DNA from 3 places in the Streptacidiphilus sp. BW17 genome. Region 3 is predicted to be linked to each of the others. Evidence: riboswitches for the same ligand, from Rfam matches in the RefSeq annotation. Region 3 holds a riboswitch; each other region holds the start of a gene.
What was found. Region 3 has a riboswitch for cobalamin ahead of ABH940_RS12015 (HoxN/HupN/NixA family nickel/cobalt transporter). Riboswitches for the same ligand answer to the same signal wherever they lie in the genome.
Positions count from the first base shown of each region.

Region 1: it holds a riboswitch for cobalamin, as region 3 does, so the genes downstream of both, ABH940_RS10620 (cobalamin biosynthesis protein) here and ABH940_RS12015 (HoxN/HupN/NixA family nickel/cobalt transporter) in region 3, are expected to answer to the same signal.
Region 2: it holds a riboswitch for cobalamin, as region 3 does, so the genes downstream of both, ABH940_RS08210 (ABC transporter substrate-binding protein) here and ABH940_RS12015 (HoxN/HupN/NixA family nickel/cobalt transporter) in region 3, are expected to answer to the same signal.

Region 1 is NZ_JBGCCR010000006.1:294,184-301,922, forward strand. Features, by position in the region: gene ABH940_RS10615 (cobyric acid synthase) at 1-833, opposite strand, end outside; gene ABH940_RS10620 (cobalamin biosynthesis protein) at 830-1,780, opposite strand; cobalamin riboswitch at 1,814-2,007, opposite strand; gene ABH940_RS10625 (hypothetical protein) at 2,037-2,192, opposite strand; gene ABH940_RS10630 (NAD(P)/FAD-dependent oxidoreductase) at 2,340-3,740, opposite strand; gene ABH940_RS10635 (alpha/beta hydrolase family protein) at 4,054-5,172, shown strand; gene ABH940_RS10640 (hypothetical protein) at 5,493-6,896, shown strand; gene ABH940_RS10645 (glutamine synthetase) at 6,990-7,739, shown strand, end outside.
Region 2 is NZ_JBGCCR010000005.1:130,378-138,116, reverse strand. Features, by position in the region: gene ABH940_RS08215 (FecCD family ABC transporter permease) at 1-121, opposite strand, end outside; gene ABH940_RS08210 (ABC transporter substrate-binding protein) at 149-970, opposite strand; gene ABH940_RS08205 (hypothetical protein) at 972-1,160, shown strand; cobalamin riboswitch at 1,267-1,415, opposite strand; gene ABH940_RS08200 (MFS transporter) at 1,550-3,193, shown strand; gene ABH940_RS08195 (hypothetical protein) at 3,300-3,455, opposite strand; gene icmF (fused isobutyryl-CoA mutase/GTPase IcmF) at 3,632-6,862, opposite strand; gene ABH940_RS08185 (MMPL family transporter) at 7,215-7,739, shown strand, end outside.
Region 3 is NZ_JBGCCR010000008.1:9,048-16,786, forward strand. Features, by position in the region: gene ABH940_RS11995 (fumarate reductase/succinate dehydrogenase flavoprotein subunit) at 1-1,689, shown strand, start outside; gene ABH940_RS12000 (succinate dehydrogenase/fumarate reductase iron-sulfur subunit) at 1,686-2,450, shown strand; gene ABH940_RS12005 (hypothetical protein) at 2,574-2,753, shown strand; gene ABH940_RS12010 (ArsR/SmtB family transcription factor) at 2,776-3,168, opposite strand; gene ABH940_RS12015 (HoxN/HupN/NixA family nickel/cobalt transporter) at 3,247-4,323, opposite strand; cobalamin riboswitch at 4,489-4,629, opposite strand; gene ABH940_RS12020 (helix-turn-helix transcriptional regulator) at 4,667-5,650, opposite strand; gene ABH940_RS12025 (hypothetical protein) at 5,713-6,195, shown strand; gene ABH940_RS12030 (NIPSNAP family protein) at 6,192-6,743, shown strand; gene cobF (precorrin-6A synthase (deacetylating)) at 6,774-7,535, opposite strand; gene ABH940_RS12040 (cobalt-precorrin-6A reductase) at 7,600-7,739, opposite strand, start outside.

The DNA of each region.
Region 1 (7,739 bases), on a different contig from region 3:
GCCAGCGCGTCGATGTCGGTGAAGTTCGACAGCCGCGGCAACTGCACCACCGACACCCGCAGCACGTCCGCGCCGACGGGCCCGCCCGCGTCGCCGCGTGCCATCACGCCGGCCAGGTCCAGCGAGTCCTCGGCGTCCAGCCACAGCCCCGACAGCATCGGCAGCACGCCCAGGGACGGACGGTGCGTCACCCGGTGCAGCATGTCCAGTCCGGGCTGCAACAGGCGCGCGTCGCCGCGGAACTTGTTGACCAGCCAGCCCGCGATGTGCGCCTGGTCCTCGGCGGAGAGCAGCGCCAGCGTCCCGAACATGGACGCGAAGACGCCGCCCCGGTCGATGTCTCCGACTACCACCACCGGCAGGTCGGCGGCGACGGCCAGGCCCATGTTGGCGATGTCCCCGGCCCGCAGGTTGATCTCGGCGGGGGAGCCGGCGCCCTCGCAGATCACCACGTCGTAGCGGTCGCGCAGGTCGGCGAGGCAGTCCAGGGCGATCCGCAGCAGCGCGGGCTTGCGCTCGCGGTAGTCCAGCGCGCCGACCTCGGCGACCGGCTTGCCCAGTACCACGACCTGGCTGCGCCCGTCGCCACCCGGCTTGAGCAGCACCGGGTTCATCGCCGCCTCGGGCGTGGCGCCCGCGGCTGTCGCCTGCATCGCCTGGGCCCGGCCGATCTCCGCGCCGTCAAGGGTCACGAAGGAGTTGAGCGACATGTTCTGCGCCTTGAACGGCGCGACCTTGACGCCCTGTCGCTTGAGCCAGCGACAGATACCCGCCGTGACGACGCTCTTGCCCGCATCGGAGGTGGTCCCGGCGACCAGCAGTGCCCCGCTCACTTCTTTGCCCCCCTCAGCTTGGTCCCCCTCAGCAGGGCGACCGTCACGGTGGTCGCCAGCGCCAGCGCGCCCACCCGGCGTGAAAGCCGACAGGCGCGCTCCACGTCCGCGACCGCGACCGGCCGCAACTCCGCACCCAGAACCGGTCGGTGCTCGACCCGCTCCCCGTAGCGGAGCGTGCCCCCGAGCCGCACTCCCAACGCGCCCGCGAAGGCAGCCTCCGCATGACCGGCGTTCGGGCTCGGGTGCGCGCCCGCGTCACGCCTCCAGACGCGCCACGCGCGCCCCCGGTCCTCGCTCGCCGCGACGGTCAGCAGCGCCGTCAGCCGTGCCCCCGGCCACCCGGCCACGTCGTCCAGCCGCGCCGACGCCCAGCCGAACCGCAGCAGCCGCGGTGAGCGGTGACCCACCATCGCGTCCAGCGTGTTGACGGCCCGGAACGCCAGCAGCCCCGGCGCGCCCGCGAGCGCGCCCCAGATCAGTGCGTTGACGACGGCGTCGGCGGTGTTCTCGCCGACGGACTCGACGACCGCGCGGGCGATCTCCTGCGCGTCCAGCTGACGCGGGTCACGCCCGCACAGGTGCGGCAGACGTTCGCGCGCCGCCTCGATGTCCCCGCGCTCCAGCGCGGACGCGATCCCGCGCGCCTCGCGGACGAGTGACGCGCCCCCGAGAACCGCCCAGGCGGACGCGGCGGCGAGGGCCGCCTGAGCGGGGCGCGAGCGCCGCAGCGTGCGCTCCGTCACCAGCGCGCCCCCGGCGACGGAACCGACCGCGGCGAGCGTGAAGACTGCTCCCGAGCCGCGATGGTCCTTGTAGAGACGCCGCTCCAGCGCGGCGGCGAAACGCCCGAACCCGGCTACCGGATGACCACGTCGGGGGTCGCCGAACACGGCGTCGGCGGCATAGCCCACCACGGCCCCGTACGCGAACGCGCTGCTGCGCACCGCTGCGTGTCCTCACTCAGGGTCCGCGCCCTGGATCGACGATCCGAAGGCGAGAGTCTCCTGGCTTCCGGATCGACGCACCTACGGGCCTTCCAGCGGCGATGTGCTGCCGTGGCCGTCGTTCGCAGGTGCTCCCCGGTGACAGTGGCGGGACCGCGCCGGATTTGCACCGGCTTCCTCTCCTTGCCTCCGATTGGCGTAAGGATCCCACCATGTCGCCGGACGCAGCGTCAACCGACCGGGTCGGTGTCGCGGATCACGGACGTTGCTGCTTGAGCAGTTCGACGGACTTCTGCACCACCTGGTCGGCGGGGCTCGTGGGCGGGCTGAGGACGTGATCCTCGAACCAGGAAAGGCCAAGGATGACTATCAGTCCCAGCGGGGCGACAAGCAGGCACAGGAAGACAGACATGGGCACCCCAAGGTGTCGAATGCTGCAGGCCCGGACGGACCCCGATCCGTCCCTCCAACAGCGTCCGTCACCCTGGCGGAATCCGCACGTCGGGTATTGCTTGAGGCTTTGTTCCCGCAGGTGGTGCGACTACGTTCAGTGCCGTTTCTAGTGCCGCCCGGAAATCACGTCCGCGACCTTCGCGACGGGGGAGGTCCCCGCGCGCCCGCCGCGTTCCTGTCGGTCGGCGAAGTGGTACGCCGCGTACAGCCCGTGCACCCCGATCCACCGGAACGGTTCCGGCTCCCACCGGCGGACCGTGTGGTCCACCCACGGCAGGTCCGTCAGGTCCGTCGCCTCGCCGCGCACCAGGTCGCGCAGCGTCCGCGCGGCGAGGTTCGTCGTGGTGACGCCGCTGCCGACGTAGCCTCCGGCCCAGCCCAGGCCGGACGCCTGGTCGACGGCGACCGTGGAGCACCAGTCGCGCGGCACGCCCAGCACGCCCGACCAGGCGTGGTCGACCGCGACACCCCGCGCTGCGGGGAAGAAGCCGGTCAGGATCTCGGTCAGCTGGTCGATCGTCTTCGCCGCCGTCGAGCCGTCGTTGTCCGTGCGAGAGCCGAAGCGGTAGGGGACGCCGCGTCCGCCGAGCGCGATCCGGTCGTCCGCCGTCCGCTGCGCGTACATGTACGCGTGCGCGAAGTCGCCCAGCGTCTCGCGGCCGTCCCAGCCGACGGAGTCCCAGAAGGAGGCGGGCAGCGGTGCGGTGACGATCATGGAGGAGTTCATCGGCAGCCAGGTGCGCTTCTCGCCGCGCAGGTTGGCGGTGAAGCCCTCCGTGCAGCGCAGCACGTACCGGGCCGAGACGGTGCCCTGGTCGGTGACGGCGCGCGCGGGGGCCGTGCCGACGGCGGGCAGGATCTCGGTGACCGTCGTGCCCTCGTAGATCCTGACGCCCAGTCGCTCCGCCGCCTCGGCAAGGCCCCGGACCAGCTTGGCCGGTTGGATCCGCGCGCCGTGCGGGGTCCAACTGCCGCCCAGGACACCGGAGACCGCGATCCGGGACGAGGCCTCGGCGGCCGTCAGCCGCTCCACCTCGGTCTCGCCGTACGCGTGCTCGCCCGCGACGAACGCGTCCAGCCGCCCGACCTGCGCGGGCGTGTAGGCGACCTCCAGGACCCCGCCCTTGACCTGGTCGGCGTCGATCCGCTCGGCGTCGCAGACGCGCAGCACCTCGTCGACGCTCTCGTTCATCGCCTGCTGCATCGCCATGGCGCGCGGCTTGCCGTAGTGCTTGGCGAAGACGCCGCGCCCGGCGAAGCCGTTGTACAGCCAGCCGCCGTTGCGGCCGGACGCGCCGTAGCCGCAGAAGCGCTGCTCCAGCACGGCGACGCGCAGCGAGGGGTCCGCCTGCTTGAGGTAGTAGGCCGTCCACAGCCCCGTGTAGCCCCCGCCGACGACGGCCACGTCGACCTCCGTCGAACCGTCCAGCGGCCGTCGCGGGTCGGGGAGGCCGATGGCCGAGTACCAGAAGGAGACACCGCCGTTGGCGGTGGCGGAGGTGCCCACGGGAGACCTGCTTCCTTGAGGAGGTGCGGAGCGGGTGCCTCGGTGCGGAGCGCCGGGCTCCGCCGGCTCGGGCACGCTATCCAGGGCCGGGAGCAGCGGCAATGCACACAGTGTCAAGGTCCTGCGCGGGTTTCCGGACAAACCGTCGAGGGTGCGGTCACCCGCGTCCGTGTTCCCGTCCGGCCGCGCTCCGGTGGCGCGGGCGCCCAGCGGGTACTGGGATGGAGAGAACGTCGGCACGATCCGGTGCGGCAGCGGTTCCGGTGCGGCAGCACGTGCCGGTACGGCGGCAGCGGGGAGCAGGGGTAGCGACATGCATTGGGGCAAGGCAGCCGCTGTGGCCACCGTCTCCGCCGTCGGCGTGGGCGCGGTCGCCCTGGCGGTCGGACGGGTGGTCTCCGAGCTCTCGGTGCGCTCCAGCGGCGCGGCGCCCGCCTCGACGGGGGGGCTGCGCGTCCACTCCGTCGCGCCGGGCATGATCGAGCTGACCCGGACCCCGGAGACCGAGCGGCACGGCCGCTGGGCGCTGGAGTGGGGCACGGACGGCCATGTGGTGATCGGTCCGGTCCTCTCCACCACCGCGCAGACAGTGATCCGCCAGGTCCTGCCGGGCGGCTCCGTGCTGCCGGAGGAGGGCGAGACCGTCGTCCTGACACCGTGGGTGCTGCGCGGCGACCCCAAGCAGGCGCTGGGCATGGACTTCTCCGACACCCACGTCAGCGGCGAGCTCGGCCCGATGCCGGCCTGGTACCTGCCCGGACTGCGCGACCCGTGGGTGATCGCGATCCACGGCGACGGCGCGGACCGGGGACAGGTGCTGCCGCTGCTGCCGGTGTTCGAACACTTCAAGATGCCGGTGCTGGCCATCAGTTACCGCAACGACCCGGGCGCACCGGCGTCCCCGGACGGCATGGGCCATTTCGGCGAGACGGAGTGGCGCGACGTCGAGGCGGCGATCCGCCTGGCGGTCGACTCGGGCGCGAGCCGGGTCCTGCTCTACGGGTGGGGCATCGGCGCGACGATGGCCCTGCAGGCGGCGGAGCGGTCCGCGTGGCGGGACATCGTGCGCGGGCTCGTGCTGGACTCGCCGGTGCTGGACTGGCGCGAGGCGGCGCGACGCCGCGCCACCCGTCGCGGCGTCCCCCAGCCCCTCGCGGAGCTCGGCATGCGCGCGGCGGAGGGCCGCAGCGGCGTCGACACGGCGGCGTTCGACCGCCTGGCGGAGGGCGACGGCCTGACCGCGCCGGCGCTGCTGCTCCACAGCCCGGACGACACGGTGGCCCCGATCGCACCGGTACGGCGGCTTGCGGAGCGGAGGGACGATCTCGTCCTGTACCGGGAGTTTCCGGGCACCGAGCACGAGGCGTTGTGGAACGCGGATCCCCACGGGTACGAGGATTTGCTGAGGCGGTTCCTGACGCCCCTCCTTTAACGGTTGCCGAGAGGACGGTTGCACTTTGCCCAGGGGCGCGGGGAACTGCGCGAGTAACCCACCCTGTGCGGATGGCCCTGCGCTTTGAGGACCATCTGCACGCCGGTGGCTTGTCGCGCAGTTCCCCGCGCCCCTGGTTGTGCACCTACCCGTGGAGCGAAAAATGTCCCCGTATCGACCCGGAGTAAAAGCCTCGCAACGCCCAACCTCCGCCGTTGTAGGCGCAAATCGTGCGCCACTCGCGCACCTCGCCGCACTCCTGACCTGCGCCACGCCTGAGGATGTGACAAGTTGCCGTGCGACGGGGAAGACTGCACGGCGTGACGTCCCGGAATCCGCGCGACCGTGATGCCCGCGTAGCGAGACTGCCCCGACCCGCCGGTCAGGTGCGCCGCACGCCCCCCTCCTACCAGTCTGCCCCGGCGCGCCTCGCGCCCCTCGCCCGGCGCCTGCTCGCGGACGCAGTCCGCATCGCGCACTGGGCGGGCGAGTTGCCGGCCGTGGACCGCCGGGGGGACCTCCTGCCCGGCGACGCCGAGGCCGCCGCGAAGTCGCTCGCGCTGACGCTGGACCAGGCCGTCGCGGCCTGGGAACGGGCGCGGCTGACCGGCCTGATCGAGCTGCGCGGCAGCGGCGCGGGGCCGGGCTGGCGACTGCACGCCTGGGAGCACGACGACGAGGCCGTCCTGCGCGGCTGGACCGCGCTCTTCGACGCCTGGACGCTGCTGGTCTCCGTGCCCGACCGGGCGCTGACCCAGCTCGCGGGGCAGGCGGTCGACCACGCCCCGCAACTGCTCTCGTTCCTGCACCTGGTGGCCGGTCCGGTCGACGAGGCGGAGCTGCTGGAGCTGCTGCGTCGCGGCATGGAGGAGCAGTGGCATGCGGGCCTGCACCCGACCGTCGCCTCACCCGTGCCGCACGCCGCTCTGGCCGTCTCGGCGATCCGCGCCGACGCACGCGACGCGGAGGCGCGTGCCGGCGCAGCGCTGCCGCCGACGCCGGGGGAGATCGCCGCGGTGCTGCGCTGGATGCTGGAGGGCTTCGCGGCCGTGGGCGCGCTGGTGCGCAGACCCGAGGACAGCGTCGAGCTGACCCCGCTGGGCCACTGGGCCGTGCGGGCCAAGCTGGAGGAGATCTGCACGGTGGCGCAGACCGCCGCCGGGCACATCGAGCAGTCGGCCTACGAGCTGCTGGCCGCCTGTGCCGGGTACACGCCCGGCCCCGCGCGCGCCGAGTACCGGGCCTGGCTGGCGGCCCGTCAGGTCGACCGCGCCGTGACCGACCTGCTCGACGTCGCGCGCGGCGAGGACGCGCTGCTGCGCGGTCTGGCCTTCGAGGCGCTGCGCGTCGCCGGACATCCGGCCGAGCCCGCCGTCCGGCACGCCTGCGACGAGCCGATGCTGCGGCCCTACGCGCTGCTGTGGCTGGCCGAGCAGAGCGACGAGGGCGTGCTGCCCGCCGACGTGCTGGACCAGCAGGACGCCGCCTGGCTCTGGGTGGACACGGGGGCGGCGGTGCTGGAGCACGGTGACACCGGGATGCTGGTCCGCCACGTCCAGGGCGCCGCCGACGGCGACCCGGGACGGCTCTTCGCGCTGGCCCGCCAGGTCGGTCACCCGCGTGCCGGGCATGTCCTGGCGGCGGTGGCGTCGGCGCACCCCGATCCTGGAGTCGCGCGGGCCGCGCGGCGCAGCGCGTTCAGCGTGCACGACGGCGGGGCCTGAGCAGACGCCGCCTGACGACGACGGCTCGACGACCCTGGTTCCAGGACGGCTCGACAACGGTTCGACGTGGGTGCGACGACGGGAGGCCGGCAGGTGGCGGAGCGGGACGAGGCCCGGGCGCAGGCGCGGTTGACCGCCGCGCGGCTCAGCGCCGAGGAGGTCGACGCGGTCGCGCTGACCTGGGTGGACAACGCGGGGATCGCCCGGGTCAAGGGCATCCCGCTGAGCCGCCTCCCCGACGCGGCCGTGCACGGGATCGGGATGTCGCCGGTCTTCGACGTCTTCCTGGTCGACGACGCGATCACGACCAGCCGTCATATCGGCGGCCCCGACGGCGATCTGCGACTCTTCCCGGACCTCGACCGCGCCGTCAGGCTCGCCGGGCAGCCCGGTTGGGCCTTCGTGCCGGTGGACCGGTACGCGCAGGACGGGACGCCGCATCCGGCCTGCCAGCGGCAGTTCGCCGCCGCGATGGCGGCGCGGGGGGCCGAGTTCGGGATCACCTTCCGCGCCGCGTTCGAGACCGAGTGGATCGTCCAGCGGCAGGCGGCTCCGGGCGAGCCGCCGACCTACCCCACCGACGGCCCCGCGTACGGGCTGCACCGGCTGACCGACCTGTCCGACTACCTGCGCGACGTGCTGTTGGCCCTGGAAGCCCAGGGTTTGACGGTGCAGCAGATTCACCCGGAGTACGCGCCAGGGCAGTTCGAGGTCTCCATCGCCGCCGCCGACCCGGTCGCGGCGGCGGACGACGCGGTGCTGGTCCGGGCGACGATCCGGGCCGTCTCGGCGCGGCACGGGCTGCGGGCCTCGTTCGCACCGGCCTTCGAGGCGGGCGGCGTC
Region 2 (7,739 bases), on a different contig from region 3:
TCGCCAGCGGGTTGAGGTCCGCCGCTCCGGCCATGGCGCCCACCAGCACCGCGGCGGCCAGGAACACCACCGCGATGCCGTAGGCGCGCAGGGTGCGCGGGCGGACTCCGCCTCTTGTCACCGTTACCTCGTTACCGTCCGCCGTGCGTCACTTGGTGGGGGCCTTCTCGATCGCCTGCGCGATCTGGGCGACCAGCTGCGGCAGGCGCGGGCCCCAGCGCGAGGCGATGTCGTCGTTGAGGCCGACGATCTGATCCTTCTTCACGGCCGGGATACCGGACCAGCCGGGTCGGGCCGCGACGACCGCCGGGCTCTGCCCGCCGTCGGCGGACTGGTTGTCGGTGAGGAAGATCAGCTGCGGCTGGGCCGAGACGATGTACTCGGCGGACAGCTGCGGGTAGCCGCCGTCGGAGGCCTTGTCGGCCTTGTCGGCGATGTTCTTCAGGCCGAACAGCGAGGCGATCTGCCCGGCGAAGGTGGTGGAGGTCGCCGAGTAGTACGGGTTGGCGCTGACCTCCCAGTAGTAGCTGAGGTTCCCGTGATCGGCGCCGGCCTGCTTGACGGAGGCGGTGATCGACGCCTTCATGCCGGTGACGGTCTGCGTGGCCTGGGCGGTGTGACCGGTGGCCTGCCCGATCGCGTCGATCTGCGTGTAGACGTCGTTGATCGTCGCCGCGGCGGGCTCGATCAGGACCGGCACGCCGAGCTTGGTCAGCCCGGCGACCAGGCCACCGGAGTCCTGGGAGGCGATGACCAGGTCCGGGTTGTACTTGGCGATGGCCTCGATGTTCGGGGTCAGCCCGCTCAGGCTCGTGGTCGGCACGCCGGACGGGTAGTTGGAGTCCGAGTCCACCGCGACGACCTGCTTGCCGGCGCCCACCGCGTACAGGTCCTCGGTCGCGGTCGGCGACAGCGACACGATGTGCTTCGGCTGGGTCTTGAGGGTGACCTTGCCGTTGGAGCCGCTCACCGTGACCGGGTACGTCGCGGCGGCCGACGACGCGCTCGTCGAGGACGAGGAGGCGGAGGAGTCGGCGCTGCCGGAGCTCGTGGAGCTGCAGCCGGCGACGACGGCCACGGCTGCGAGCGCGGCGGTCGCCGTCGAGACAGCGCGGACGATCCGGGTGCGCCGAGCAGGTCGGGGCCGGACAGACGAGTGAGCCATGGTGGTGCTTCCTCCCGAGGGACGGGAAGAAGCCAATCCGTCGACGAGCGGCGCAGGACGCGCGCCGACAGAAACGGACCGCCCCTTCCCACGAGGGCCGATGTCGTAGCGCGGCAGGAGGCGACCTGGCTTCGGGCCGCGTGGAGAGGGCCCTCACAGTTGCGGGACAGCGCCGGAATGACCCGCAGTGCGGGCTTCACCGGCTTCGCTGCCTGGCACGCTGCCGGAAACCTGCATGGCTGCGCAGATTTTTTGGCTCAGGCAGGTTAGCACTGCGCCGCGATCCCCGGCCGGGCACCCCCGTGGCGGGGCGGCGCCGGACCCCGATCGGCGGGAGAATCGACCGGTGCCGGACCGGTGCCGGACCAGTCCGAGAGGGAACCCATGGGGAAGCAGGCGGAGCAGGGCTACGGGCAGTCGTCCTGGGCGCCGATGGCGGTGCCGGCGTTCCGCCTGCTGTGGCTGGCCCAGATGGTGTCGAACATCGGCACCTGGATGCAGACCGTGGGGGCCCAGTGGATGCTGGTGCACCAGCACAACGCGGCGCTGCTCACCTCGGCGGTGCAGGCGGCCAGCCTGCTGCCCGTGCTGTTCGTCTCCTTGCCGGCGGGCGTGCTCGCGGACCTGCTGGACCGCCGGCACATTCTGCTGGGGCTGTCGACGGCCATGGCGGTGCTCGCCGGGGTGCTCGCCGGGCTGACCGGGGCGGGGCTGGCCACGCCCACGGTCCTGTTGCTGCTCACGTTCCTCATGGGCTGCGGTCAGGCGATGACGAACCCCGCCTGGCAGGCGATCCAGCCGGAGCTGGTCCCGCGCGACTTGATCCCGCAGGCCGCGTCCCTCAACAGCCTCAACGTCAACGTCGCCCGAGCCGTCGGCCCGGCGCTGGCGGGCCTGCTCGTCGCGGTCTCCGGCCCGGCCGTGGTGTTCACGGTGAACGCCGTCAGTTTTGTCGTCGTCGCGCTGGCGGTCTATGCCTGGCACCGTCCGGCACAGGGTCTGCGCGGCAGTGAGGCGCCGGTTCCCGCTCTCCACGCGGGCGTTCGCTATGTGCGGCACGCGCCGGGCGTGCGGCGGATCCTGGTGCGTTCCGCGTTGTTCGTGCTTCCCGCCTCGGCGCTGTGGGCGCTGCTGCCGGTGACGGCGGGTCGGAGCCTGCACCTGGGGTCAGGAGGGTACGGGCTGCTGCTCGGGGCGCTGGGTGTCGGGGCGATCGTCGGCGCCCTGACGATCAAGCGGCTGCGGGCGGCCGTGTCGGACAACGTCCTGCTCGCGCTGGGCGGCGTCGTGTTCGCCGGTGGCACCGTCGCCGCCGCCACCCTGCACAGCCTGCCCGCCCTGGCCCTCGTTCTGCTGCCCACGGGTGCGGCCTGGCTGGTCAACCTGTCGACCTTCAACACCGAACTGCAGCTCCGGCTGCCCGGATGGGTCCGGGCCCGCGGGCTCGCCGTCTACCTCATCGTCTTCATGGGAGGACAGGGCATCGGCTCGCTGGTCTGGGGCGCGGTGGCCGGCGCCGCCGGACTCACCCAGGCGCTGCTCGCCGCCGCCGGGTTGCTGGTGGCGACCACCGTCACGCTGCTGTGGTGGCCGGTCATCCACACCGCGGTCCCGCTCGACCGCTCGGTCGTGTCCACCTGGCCGGAGCCGGCACTGCTTCTCGACGCCGTGCCGGAGGACACGCCGGTGCTCGTTCTGCTGGACTACACCGTCGCCCCCGAGGACGCCGACGCCTTCGTCGCCGGGATGCGCCCGGTGGAGCAGTCCCGCAGGCGTACCGGCGCGGTGAGTTGGGACCTGTACCGCGACAGCGCAGCACCCGAGCGCTTCACCGAGGCCTTCCAGGTCGCCTCCTGGTCCGAGCACCTGCTGCAGCACGACGGCCGGACCACCGGATACGACGAGCGTCTCCTGCAGGACGTGCGCTCCCTCGCCCAGGGCCCGCCGACGGTCCGTCACCTGCTGCCCTCCGCCAGCCGTCCCGCAACCGAGGGCGCGGTCGAGAGTGAAGGCGGCACTGATCAGTGAGGCGCTGATCAGTGAGAGGTGGGTGACCGTCAGCGCGCGTAGCCGGACGGGGTACGGAAATGGGCCGTCACCGTGGAGCGGTGGCGGCCCATTTTCGGACGGACGGTCATGCCTGCAGGCTGGTCAGGGCCTGATGTGCACGCCGGGCGGCGCGCTCGGCACGGTTGTTGAGCCGGGCGGCGCGGGTCAGGCGGTAGGCCTTCGCCGTACGCAGACGCTCGTCGATGGTCGCCCGTGTCGCGGCTTCGAGCTGGAAGGTCATGGTGTTCTCCCCCTTGCGGAGGGGCGATCCGCCGGCATCCGGTTGATGCCAGCCCGACGGCCCCGTATGGCTACGATTGTAGCACCAAATCGGGGACCATGCCTTTATTTTGAATGCCTGTAGGAAGCATCTCCCTGTCGATCGAAGACTCTCGGCTCGTCCGACCCGTCATCCCGTCAGACGTTGCGGCGGTACTGGCCGCCGACCTCGAAGAACGCCTCGGTGATCTGCTGCAGGGAGCAGACGCGGGCGGCGTCCATCAGCACGGCGAAGACGTTGTCGCCGTTCACCGCCGCGTCCCGCAGGGCGGCCAGGGCGGCGTGGGCCTCGTCGTGGTGGCCGGCCTGGAAGTCGCGCACGCGCTGGAGTTGCGAGCGCTTCTCGTCCTCGGTGGCCCGGGCCAGCTCGATCGGGCCGGGCGTCGCCGTGTCGGCGTGCGGGTTGCGGAAGGTGTTGACGCCGATGATCGGCAGGGTGCCGTCGTGCTTGCGCTGCTCGTACAGCATCGACTCGTCCTGGATGCGGCCGCGCTGGTAGCCCGTCTCCATGGCGCCGAGGACACCGCCGCGCTCGCTGATCCGCTCGAACTCCTGGAGCACCGCCTCCTCGACCAGGTCGGTGAGTTCGTCGATGACGAACGAGCCCTGGAGCGGGTTCTCGTTCATCGCCAGGCCCCACTCCCGGTTGATGATCAGCTGGATGGCGAGGGCCCGGCGCACGGACTCCTCGGTGGGGGTGGTGACCGCCTCGTCGTAGGCGTTGGTGTGCAGGCTGTTGCAGTTGTCGTAGATGGCGATCAGCGCCTGCAGCGTGGTGCGGATGTCGTTGAAGTCCATCTCCTGCGCGTGCAGCGAGCGCCCGGAGGTCTGCACGTGGTACTTCAGCTTCTGGGAGCGCTCGTTGGCGCCGTACTTCTTCTTCATCGTGACGGCCCAGACGCGGCGGGCGACCCTGCCGAGCACCGAGTACTCGGGGTCCATGCCGTTGGAGAAGAAGAACGACAGGTTGGGGGCGAAGTCGTCGATCTGCATGCCGCGCGCCAGGTACGCCTCGACGTAGGTGAAGCCGTTGGCGAGGGTGAAGGCGAGCTGGCTGATCGGGTTCGCGCCCGCTTCGGCGATGTGGTAGCCGGAGATGGAGACCGAGTAGAAGTTCCGCACCTTCTGGGCGATGAACCACTCCTGGATGTCGGCCATCATCCGCAGCGAGAACTCGGTGGAGAACAGGCAGGTGTTCTGCCCCTGGTCCTCCTTGAGGATGTCGGCCTGCACGGTGCCGCGGACGTTGGCCAGCGCGTGGGCGCGCAGCTCGTCCGTCTCCGCGGGGGAGGGATCGCGACCCTCGTCGGCGCGGAACCGCTCGATCTGCTGGTCGATGGCGGTGTTGAGGAAGAACGCCAGCACGGTGGGCGCGGGGCCGTTGATCGTCATCGAGACCGAGGTCGTGGGCGCGATCAGGTCGAGGCCGTCGTAGAGCACCTTCATGTCGTCGAGGGTGGCGACCGAGACGCCGGAGGTGCCGACCTTGCCGTAGACGTCGGGGCGCTCGTCGGGGTCGCGGCCGTACAGCGTCACGGAGTCGAACGCGGTGGAGAGCCGGGTGGCCGGCTGGCCCTCCGAGAGCAGCTTGAACCGTCGGTTGGTGCGCTGCGGGTCGCCCTCGCCCGCGAACATGCGGGCGGGGTCCTCGCCGTCCCGCTTGAAGGGGAAGACCCCTGCGGTGAACGGGAAGTAGCCCGGCAGGTTCTCCCGGCGCCAGAACCGCACCAGCTCCTGGTGGTCGGTGAACCGGGGCAGCGCCACGCGGGGGATCCGGTTGCCCGACAGGGACTCGCGGGTCAGCGCGGTGCGGATCTCCTTGTCGCGGACCTTCACGACCTGCTCGGTGCCGGAATAAGACTCCACCACCGCGGGCCAGCCCTTGATCTGCTCGGCCAGGTCGTAGGGGAGCTGCCGGCAGGCCTCGGTGAGCAGCTCGGTCACGCTCGCGGCGTCGAGCCCCGCCGCGACCAGCTCGGCCCTGACGGCGTCCAGGTACTGCACCCGCCGTGCGGCGGTGGCGAGTTGCTCGGTCTCGGCGTGGTAGCCGCGGACCGTCTCGACGATCTCGGCGAGGTAGCGCACCCGGTCGGCGGGCACGACCTGCCGGATGCCGGAGGAGTGGCGTACGTCGACCGACGGCAGCGTGCCCTCGGAGAGCTGGAGGCCCTTGTCGGTCAGCAGGGCCGAAAGGTGCTGGTGCAGCGCGGTGACCCCGTCGTCGTTGAACGTCGCCGCCGAGGTGCCGAACACCGGCATGTCGTCCGGCCTCTTGTCGAACGCCTGGCGGTTGCGCACCAGTTGGCGGCTCACGTCGCGCAGCGCGTCCTTGGCCCCGCGTCGCTCGAACTTGTTGATCGTCACCACGTCGGCGAAGTCGAGCATGTCGATCTTCTCCAGCTGCGAGGCGGCGCCGAACTCCGGCGTCATCACGTACAGGGAGGCGTCGACGAACGGCACGATGGCCGCGTCGCCCTGGCCGATGCCCGGCGTCTCCACGATCACCAGGTCGAACCCGGCGGCCTTGACCACGTCGATCACGTCGGTGAGGTGCTCGGGCACCTCGTGGCTGCCGCGGGTGGCCAGGCTTCGGAAGAACACCCGGTTGCCGTCGAGGGAGTTCATCCGGATGCGGTCGCCGAGCAGGGCTCCGCCGCCGCGCCGACGGGTCGGGTCGACCGCGATCACCGCAATGCGCAGCTTGTCCTGCTGGTCCACCCGGAACCTGCGCACCAGTTCGTCGGTGAGCGAGGACTTGCCGGAGCCACCGGTGCCGGTGATGCCCAGGACGGGCACCGCTCGCGCCGCGGCGGCGGCTCGCACCTGCTCCAGGAACTCCGGTGACAGCCTGCCGAGTTCCGCTCCGGTGATGGCGCGTGCGACCGCGGACCGGTCGCCGGTCAGCACGGCGGCCACCTCGGCGCTCCGGTTCTCCCAGAGGTCGAAGTCGCAGTCCTTGATCACCGAGTTGATCATCCCGACGAGGCCCATTCGCTGGCCGTCCTCGGGGGAGAAGATGGTCACACCGCTGCTGCGCAGTCGGGTGATCTCCTCGGGGACGATCACGCCGCCCCCACCGCCCACCACGCGGATGTGCTCCCCGCCGCGCTCGCGCAGCGACTGGACCAGGTACTCGAAGTACTCGACGTGCCCGCCCTGGTACGACGAGACCGCCACGCCCTGGACGTCCTCCTCGATCGCCGCGTTCACGACCTCCTGCACCGACCGGTTGTGCCCGAGGTGGATCACCTCGGCGCCCTGCGACTGGAAGATCCGTCGCATGACGTTGATCGACGCGTCGTGGCCGTCGAACAGCGCCGAAGCGGTGACCAGGCGGACGGGGCTCTGGGGTACGTGCAGATCACTCATGGTGGCCTTCCAGGACAGGTCGAAGCAGCGCCGACGATACAGATACTAGGACGTCCTAGTAAATGGTGGGACGTGCGGGTGCCGACCTCCGCGTTCGTGCAGGTCAGGAACCCTTGCAGGGCTGGGGGAAGCCCTTGATCCGCTGCGCGCATGCGGACGGGCTTGCCGTGCTGGTGTCGCACCCGGGGCCCGGAACATTTCTCCAAGACGCCGGGCGGCCGCACCTGTGACCTTGTGGGCGTGTTCCTGCGACGTCCGGTAGGCACGGGGTTGGCAGGCGCTTCGACCGGCCGGAGACCTGGGCGGTCGTGCCCCGGAGCACGAGGAATCGAACCGAAGGGGGAGGAGACTCATGTCAGCTCTCGCACGCTGGTGCTATCAGCACCGCTTCGTCGTGATCACTGCCTGGGTGGGGCTGCTCATCGGCCTGGCGGTGATGTCGCAGGCGGTGAAGACGACGTACGACAACTCGCTCACGCTGCCGGGAACCGACTCGGCCGGCGCCCAGGCGCTGCTGCTGCGGTCGGCGCCGGCCCAGGCGGGCGACTCCGACCAGATCGTCTGGCAGGTGACCCACGGCAGCGTCACCGAGCCGGCCGTCGAGCAGCGGATGTCGGCGATGCTGACACAGGTGTCGCACCTGCCCGAGGTGGCCTCGGTCACCAGCCCCTACCTGCCGGGCAGCAGAGTCCAGGTGAGCTCGGACGGGCGCACCGCGTACGCCGTCGTGAACTTCACCAAGGTGGCGGACAACCTGGACACCGCCGACGTCAACCAGGTGATCGCGACGGCGACGTCCGCCCGCGAGCCGGGCATGGCGGTCGAGCTCGGCGGCAAGGCGATCTCCAGCGCCGAGCAGCCCCCGGCGTCGAACGCG
Region 3 (7,739 bases):
CAGGGCGGCATCAACGCGGCGAAGAACTACCGCAACGACGGCGACAGCGTCCACCGGCTCTTCTACGACACCGTGAAAGGCGGCGACTTCCGCGCCCGCGAGTCCAACGTCCACCGCCTGGCCGAGGTCTCCGTGCAGATCATCGACCAGTGCGTGGCCCAGGGCGTCCCGTTCGCCCGCGAGTACGGGGGACTGCTCGACACCCGCTCCTTCGGCGGCGTCCAGGTGCAGCGCACTTTCTACGCCCGTGGCCAGACCGGTCAGCAACTCCTCCTCGGCGCGTACCAGGCGTTGTCCCGGCAGATCGCCGCCGGCAACGTCGAGATGCACGCGCGCACCGAGATGCTCGACCTGATCGTGGTCGACGGCCGTGCCCGCGGCATCGTCGCCCGCGACCTGATCACCGGCACCGTCTCCAGCTATTTCGCCGACGCCGTCGTCCTTGCGTCCGGCGGGTACGGCAACGTCTTCCACCTCTCCACCAACGCCAAGAACTCCAACGCGACGGCCGCCTGGCGCGCGCACCGGCGTGGCGCGTACTTCGCCAACCCCTGCTTCACGCAGATCCACCCCACCTGTATCCCGCGCTCCGGGGACCACCAGTCCAAGCTCACGCTGATGAGCGAGTCGCTGCGCAACGACGGCCGGATCTGGGTGCCGAAGACCAAGGGCGACACCCGGAGCCCCGACCGGATCCCCGAGGACGAGCGCGACTACTACCTGGAGCGCCTCTACCCCTCCTTCGGCAACCTGGTGCCGCGCGACATCGCCTCCCGCGCCGCCAAGAACGTCTGCGACGAGGGTCGCGGCGTCGGTCCCGGCGGGCTCGGCGTCTACCTCGACTTCGCCGACGCGACCCGGCGGCTGGGCAGGCAGGCCGTCGCCGAGAAGTACGGCAACCTCTTCGAGATGTACCAGCGGATCACCGGCGAGGACCCCTACCAGGTCCCCATGCGGATCTACCCGGCGATCCACTACACGATGGGCGGCCTCTGGGTCGACTACGACCTGCAGACCACCGTCCCGGGCCTGTTCGCCATCGGCGAGGCCAACTTCACCGACCACGGCGCCAACCGCCTGGGCGCCTCCGCCCTGATGCAGGGCCTGGCCGACGGCTACTTCGTCCTCCCCACCACGCTCAACGACTACCTTGCCCGCAACCCGAGCCTGGGACTGGTCACCGAGGACCATCCCGAGGTCGCCCCGGTGGTCCGGGAGACCACCGAGCGCCTCGCCCGGCTGCTCGCCAACGACGGCGACCGCAGCCCCGACTCCTTCCACCGCGAGATCGGCGAACTGCTGTGGGAGTACTGCGGCATGGCCCGCAGCGACGCCGGGCTGCGCAAGGCGCTGGCCCGGATCCCGGAGATCCGCGAGGAGTTCTGGCGCTGCATCACGGTCCCTGGCGCAGGCGACGAGCTCAACCAGTCCCTGGAGAAGGCCAACCGCGTCGTCGACTACCTCGAACTCGCCGAACTGCTCTGCCTGGACGCGCTGCACCGCACCGAGTCCTGCGGCGGGCACTTCCGCACCGAGTCGCAGACCCGCGACGGCGAGGCCGCCCGCCAGGACGACGCGTTCTCCTACGCCGCCGCCTGGGAGTTCACCGGTACCGGCAGCGCGCCCGTCCTGCACAAGGAAGACCTGGTCTTCGAGTACGTCCACCCCACCCAGCGGAGCTACACGTGAACCTCACCCTGCGGATCTGGCGCCAGCGCAACGCCGACGCCCCCGGCGCCATGGTCACCTACCAGGTCCAGGACGTCTCACCCGACATGTCGTTCCTGGAGATGCTCGACGTCCTCAACGAGGACCTGATCCAGCGCGGCGAGGAGCCGGTCGCCTTCGACCACGACTGCCGCGAGGGCATCTGCGGCATGTGCTCGCTGGTCATCAACGGCGAGGCGCACGGCCCGGAACGCGCCACCACGACCTGCCAGCTGCACATGCGCCACTTCACCGACGGCCAGACCGTCGACATCGAACCGTGGCGGGCCACCGCCTTCCCGGTCGTCAAGGACCTGGTCGTGGACCGCTCGGCGTTCGACCGCATCATCCAGGCCGGCGGTTACATCACCGCTCCGACCGGCTCCGCTCCCGAGGCCCACGCCACCCCCGTCCCCAAGCCGGACGCGGACCTCGCCTTCGAACACGCCGAGTGCATCGGCTGCGGCGCGTGCGTGGCAGCCTGCCCGAACGGCTCGGCGATGCTCTTCACCAGCGCCAAGATCACCCACCTCGGCGTCCTCCCGCAGGGCGCGCCGGAACGCGAGAGCCGGGTGCTGGACATGGTCGGCGCCATGGACGCCGAGGGCTTCGGCGGCTGCACCAACACCGGCGCCTGCACCACGGCCTGCCCCAAGGGCATCCCGCTGACCAGCATCGCCACCCTCAACCGCGAGTTCCTCCGCGCGGCGAGGAGCAACCCCGGCGCGGCACACCGGCGCTGACGGGTTCCCGTCCGGCGCGCGTTCCGGGGCGGACACGGTCGCCGATGGCGAGATCTGACGCCACCACGGGTGCTCCCAGGTACGCGGAGGGACGCTTGGAACACCCAGCGCGGTGCCGGGACGATGACGGGCCACGACGCGATGGTCAACGGCCGGGGCTTCGGCGAGACGATCCGCAACATCAACGGCGACCCGGAGTGCAACGGCAAGAACCCGGACGAGCGCAACGACCGGATCAGCCTGTACAAGCAGTTCACCGGGATGCTCGGCACGGACGTCGGCCCGGGCGACATCTCCTGCTGACCCGGGACGGCCTCCGGCGCGCTCAGGTGGCGCTGTGGTGCAGCTCCCGGGCGAGGACGGCCGGTTCGGGACGGATCTGGTCGAGGATCGCCGCCAGGTGGGCGTCCTTGAGTTCGTACCGGACGATCCGGCCGTCCTTCGTCCCGGCGACCGTGCCACCGGCGCGTAGCAGGCGCAGGATCTGCGAGACGGCGGTGTCGGCGATACCGGTCGCCGTGGCCAGGTCGGTGACGGCGATCGGACCGGCCCGGTGGACGGCCAGCAGCACGGCGAGCCGGTGCGGCTCGCCGAGCAGCGCGAAACGGTCGGCCCAGACGGGGAGTTGATCGGGCTCGCCGATGCCTTCGATGGCCGTGCAGACGCTGTGTTCGTCGATGGCCCTGCGGTGGGCCCGCTCGGTGGGAACGAGATGCATGGGGCCCATTGGACCCCCGCTGCCCGGTGATCTGCAACACCGTGCAGGTGAGCGGATGTGCAGGGTCAGTTGGCGGGCTCAGGCCTCGGTGGCCGTGACTGTCGCTGCGGCGTCGGCAGGAGCGGCCTCCGTCCCTCCGGCGAGACCGGTCTGCCAGCGGGACTCGATCTTGCCGTAACGCCAGTAGAGCAGCGCGACGACCCAGGTGAGGGCGAACAGCCCAGCGATGACGAAGCCGGCCTTGTTGATGTCGAAGTTGGCCATGAAGTCCCAGAAGCCGCCGGTGAGATGGAGCTCGCTGGTGAGTACGCCGAGCACCTCGATGGTGCCGATCAGGAAAGCGGCGGCGATGGAGAGGCCGGTGATGACGAGGTTGTAGTAGACCTTGCGCACAGGTCGCGCGAAGGCCCAGCCGTAGGCGAAGTTCATGAAGAAGCCGTCGAAGGTGTCGAAGAGGATCATGCCGCCGGAGAAGAGCAGCGGCAGCGCCAGCACGGCGTAGAACGGCAGCCCGGCGGTGGCGGCGTAGGCGGTGGCGGCGAGCAGGACGACCTCGGTGGCGGTGTCGAAGCCGATGCCGAAGATCATGCCCACGAAGAAGAGCTGCCAGGTGTGGTTGATGGAGCGCATGAAGCGGCCGAAGAAGCGCCACATCAGCCCGCGCGCCTGGAGCTGCCTTTCGAGCTCCTCCTCGTCGAAGGTGCCCCGGCGCATGTCGCGGAAGACCTTGAAGATCCCGGCGAGCACGATCAGGTTGAGCGCGGCGATCAGGTAGAGGAACCCGGCGGAGGTGAGCGTGCCGAGCATGCCGCCCAGCGTCTCGTAGGTCGAGTTCGGGTCGACCATCGCGCCGAAGACGGCCTTGGCGGCGACGGTGATGCCGACGCCTACGGCGGAGACGACCGTGGAGTGGCCGAGGGCGAAGAAGAAGCCACTGGCCAGGGGACGTTGACCGTCCGCCAGTAGCTTGCGGGTGGAGTTGTCGATCGCGGAGATGTGGTCCGCGTCGAAGGCGTGACGCGCGCCCAGCGTCCAGGCGGTGAACGCGACGCCGAGGCCGACGCCGAGCTTGTCGTAGTGGAAGTGGTGGGGGAGCACAGTGAAGATGTAGATGCCCCAGCCGACGCCGTTCAGCAGCAGAATCACCAGGGACATCACCCCGATCCTGGTCCATTCCGCGGGACTCAGGGACTGACGGACCATCTGTAGCTTGGCGACGAACGCGGACACTGGGCATCCTCCTCGGGACGCTCACAGGTCGGCGCGGCCTGGTCGGAGACTCCCGGAGGGCCCGGTCCGGACCGACCTTCCTGCGAGGCTGGTTTCCAGGAGTGCGACGCCAGGCGACCGGACTTGCCCTCACTCGTGCCGAGGGGTTCACCGTTGCGGGACAGCGCCGGATTCTCACCGGACTTCGCTGACGCTGCACTGTCCCCGCGCAGTGAGGGGACCTTCGGCAGCCTAGAGGTGGCGGGGGCTCGGGTACAAGCCTGCACATCTAAGCAGGTGTCTGATTCACTGCCGAGGACGGTGCGGACGTCGGCTGGTACCGGGCGGCGAGGGTACGCACCGTCTCGGTGATGCGGTCGCGGAGTTCGGCCGGTGCCAGGACCTCGACGTCCGCGCCGAGCCGGAGGAACTCCTGGTGGGCGTGGTCGATCGACTCGATGGGCACCCGGGTCTCGGTCCATCCGTCCTGTGCTGCTCCGTCGCCCAAGGCCGTTACGCCGAGGCGGCGGGCGCCCTCCGGGGTGAGCCGGACCAGGGCCTCCCCGGTGTGCAGCCGGGTGTGGAAGTCGGCCAGACTGCTGCTCCAGTGCGCGGCCAGGTCGAACCTGTCCGGGATGGCGAACTCCTGATCCAGCATATGGACTTCGAGGATCTGGTCGACCCGGTAGGTGCGGATCCCGGACGGCCCGCCGGCGGCCAGGTACCAGCGTCCGGCCTTGAGGACCAGCCCGTACGGCTCGACCCGCCGCTCGATCTCCTCCGGCGCCCGCCAGCGCCGGTACCGCATGAGGACCGCTCGCCGCGCCCAGAGCGCGGCGGCGACCGCGGGCAGGTGAGGCGTGCTCTCGGCCTCGCCGTACCAGCCGGGGGCGTCGAGCAGGAAGCTCCGCCGGATCCGCTCGGCCTGCTCGCGCAGCTCCGCTGGAAGTGCGGCCCGCAGCTTGAGCTGGGCGGTCACCAGCGCCTCGCCGAGGCCGAGTTGGGCGGCGGCGTCCGGGAGCGCCGTCAGGAACGCGGCCTGCGCCTCGTCCGGGGTCAACCCGGTGAGCCGGGTCCGGTAGCCGTCGACCAGCTGGTAGCCGCCCGCGTGTCCCGCCTCGCCGTACAGCGGGATGCCGGCGGCGGCGAGCGCGTCGACGTCCCGGTAGACCGTGCGGACGGAGACCTCCAGCTCCTCGGCCAGTTGGCGGGCCGTCATCCGGCCCCGGTTCTGGAGCAGCAGAAGCAGGGTCACCAGTCGGCTCGCGCGCATGTCGCCCAGTATCCACATCCACTGACAGGAGATGTCAGTGGAGCGTGCCTAACCTGCGTCACATGGACGACTTCGACTTCCTGCACGGCTCCTGGGACGTGGCCAACCGCCGTCTCACCACACCACTCGGCGACGCCGACGCGGACATCTGGGAGGAGTTCCCCGGTCACTCGGTGATCCAGCCCCTGTTCGGAGGGGCCGGCAACATCGACGAGATCACCTTCCCCACCCTGGGCCGTCAGGGCGTGTCCCTACGGCTCTTCGACCGCGAAACGAAGCAGTGGTCGATCCACTGGTCCGACAGCAGGACCGGCCGGCTGGACCCGCCGGTGGTCGGCGGCTTCACCGGTGACCGTGGCGACTTCTACGGAGATGACACCTACGACAGCCGCCCGATCCGGGTGCACTTCACCTGGCAGCGCCTCGGCCCGGACACCGCCCGCTGGGAGCAGGAGTTCTCCGCCGACGGGGGCCGCACCTGGGAGCTCAACTGGACCATGGACTTCACCCGCACCCGCACCCGTACCTGGCGGCCCGGCGCATGAACATCGTCGAACTCCGGCAGTACACCCTGCATCCCGGCGCGCGGGAGACGCTGATCGAGCTCTTCGAGCGCGAGTTCGTGACCGGCCAGCAGGCGGTCGGCATCACCGTGGGCGGGCGCTTCCGCGACCTGGACGACCCGGACCGCTTCGTCTGGCTGCGCGCTTTTCCGAACATGGCACACCGTCGGCGCTCGCTGGAGGCGTTCTACACCGGCCCGGTCTGGCGCGAGCACCGCGACGCGGCCAACGCCACCATGGTCGACAGCGACGACGTCCTGCTGCTGCGCGGCCCGGGCTTCACGCCGACGCCCGGCACGCGTGAAGTCCTTACCACCGTCTGCCACCCCGGGGTCGTGGCCGACTTCGACGCGTACGCCGCGCGGCACCTGGGCCCCCGGCATGCGCTGCACCGCACCGAGCACACCGAGAACGACTATCCGCTCCTGCCGGTCCGCGCGGGAGAGGACGTCCGTGTCTGGTTCGGCCCGGCCGAGCCGCCGCCTCCCTGGCCGGTCCGGCGACTGCGGCTGGAACCTGTGGCCCCGTGACGCCGTGACGCCTGACGCCGTGACGCGACGTCAGTCCTCCCTACGCCGCAGCAGGTAGCTGTCCATGATCCAGCCCTTGGCCTCGCGGGCCTCCTGGCGCAGGCGGGAGATCTCCTCGGCGGTCTCGGCGAGCGGGCCGGAGACCAGGATCTCGTCCGGGGTGCCGAGGTAGGCGCCGTAGTGGATGTGGACGCCCTCGGGATCGATCCTGCTGAACGCCGCCTTCCCGTCCAGCATCACCACGGCGTCCTCCGCACCGGGCGGGAAGCCGTCGGCGGCCAGGCGGCGGGCGGTGGTGATGCGCACCGGGCGGCCGACCCGGGTCAGCGTGGTGCGGTGGCGTGCCGCGAGCACCGAGGGGCTGCTGATGCCGGGGATGACGTCGTAGCTGAAGGCGGTGGGGTCCTGCTCCAGGATCTCGTCGAGGACGGCGGAGACGCTGTCGTAGAGGGCAGGATCGCCCCAGGCCAGCAGCGCGCCCGTGCCGTCCGGGCCGATGTGCTCGGCGATCAGGCCCGCCACCAGCTCGGCCCGGCGCCGCCGCCAGTCGTGGACCGCCTCCCGGTACGCGGGGGTGCTGCGGTCGCGCTCGGCGTCCGGGACCTGGACGAGCCTGTGGCCGGGGCGTCCGTGCTCCTCGATCATGCGCAGGCGCAGCTGGACGAGCTCCTGCCGCTGGTCGTTCTTGTCGAGGAGGAGGAAGACGTCGGTCCGGGCGAACGCCTTGACCGCCTGGAGGGTGAGGTGGTCGGGGTCGCCCGCGCCGATGCCGATGACGTTGATGTGCCGCATGGGGATGATTCTTCCGGATCGGTTCCGGCGACCGTACGCTGAGGTCAGGGCGGGGTCGTCCGGGTCAGGTGAGTTGCGGACGAGCCAGACGCGCCAGCCATGCCAGCGCGGCCGCGACGTCCGCTGCCACCGGCACGCCCGCAGGCGCGGGCGGTCGTTGGACCACGACGACGGGCAGGCTGAGTTCCCGCGCCGCCGTCAGTT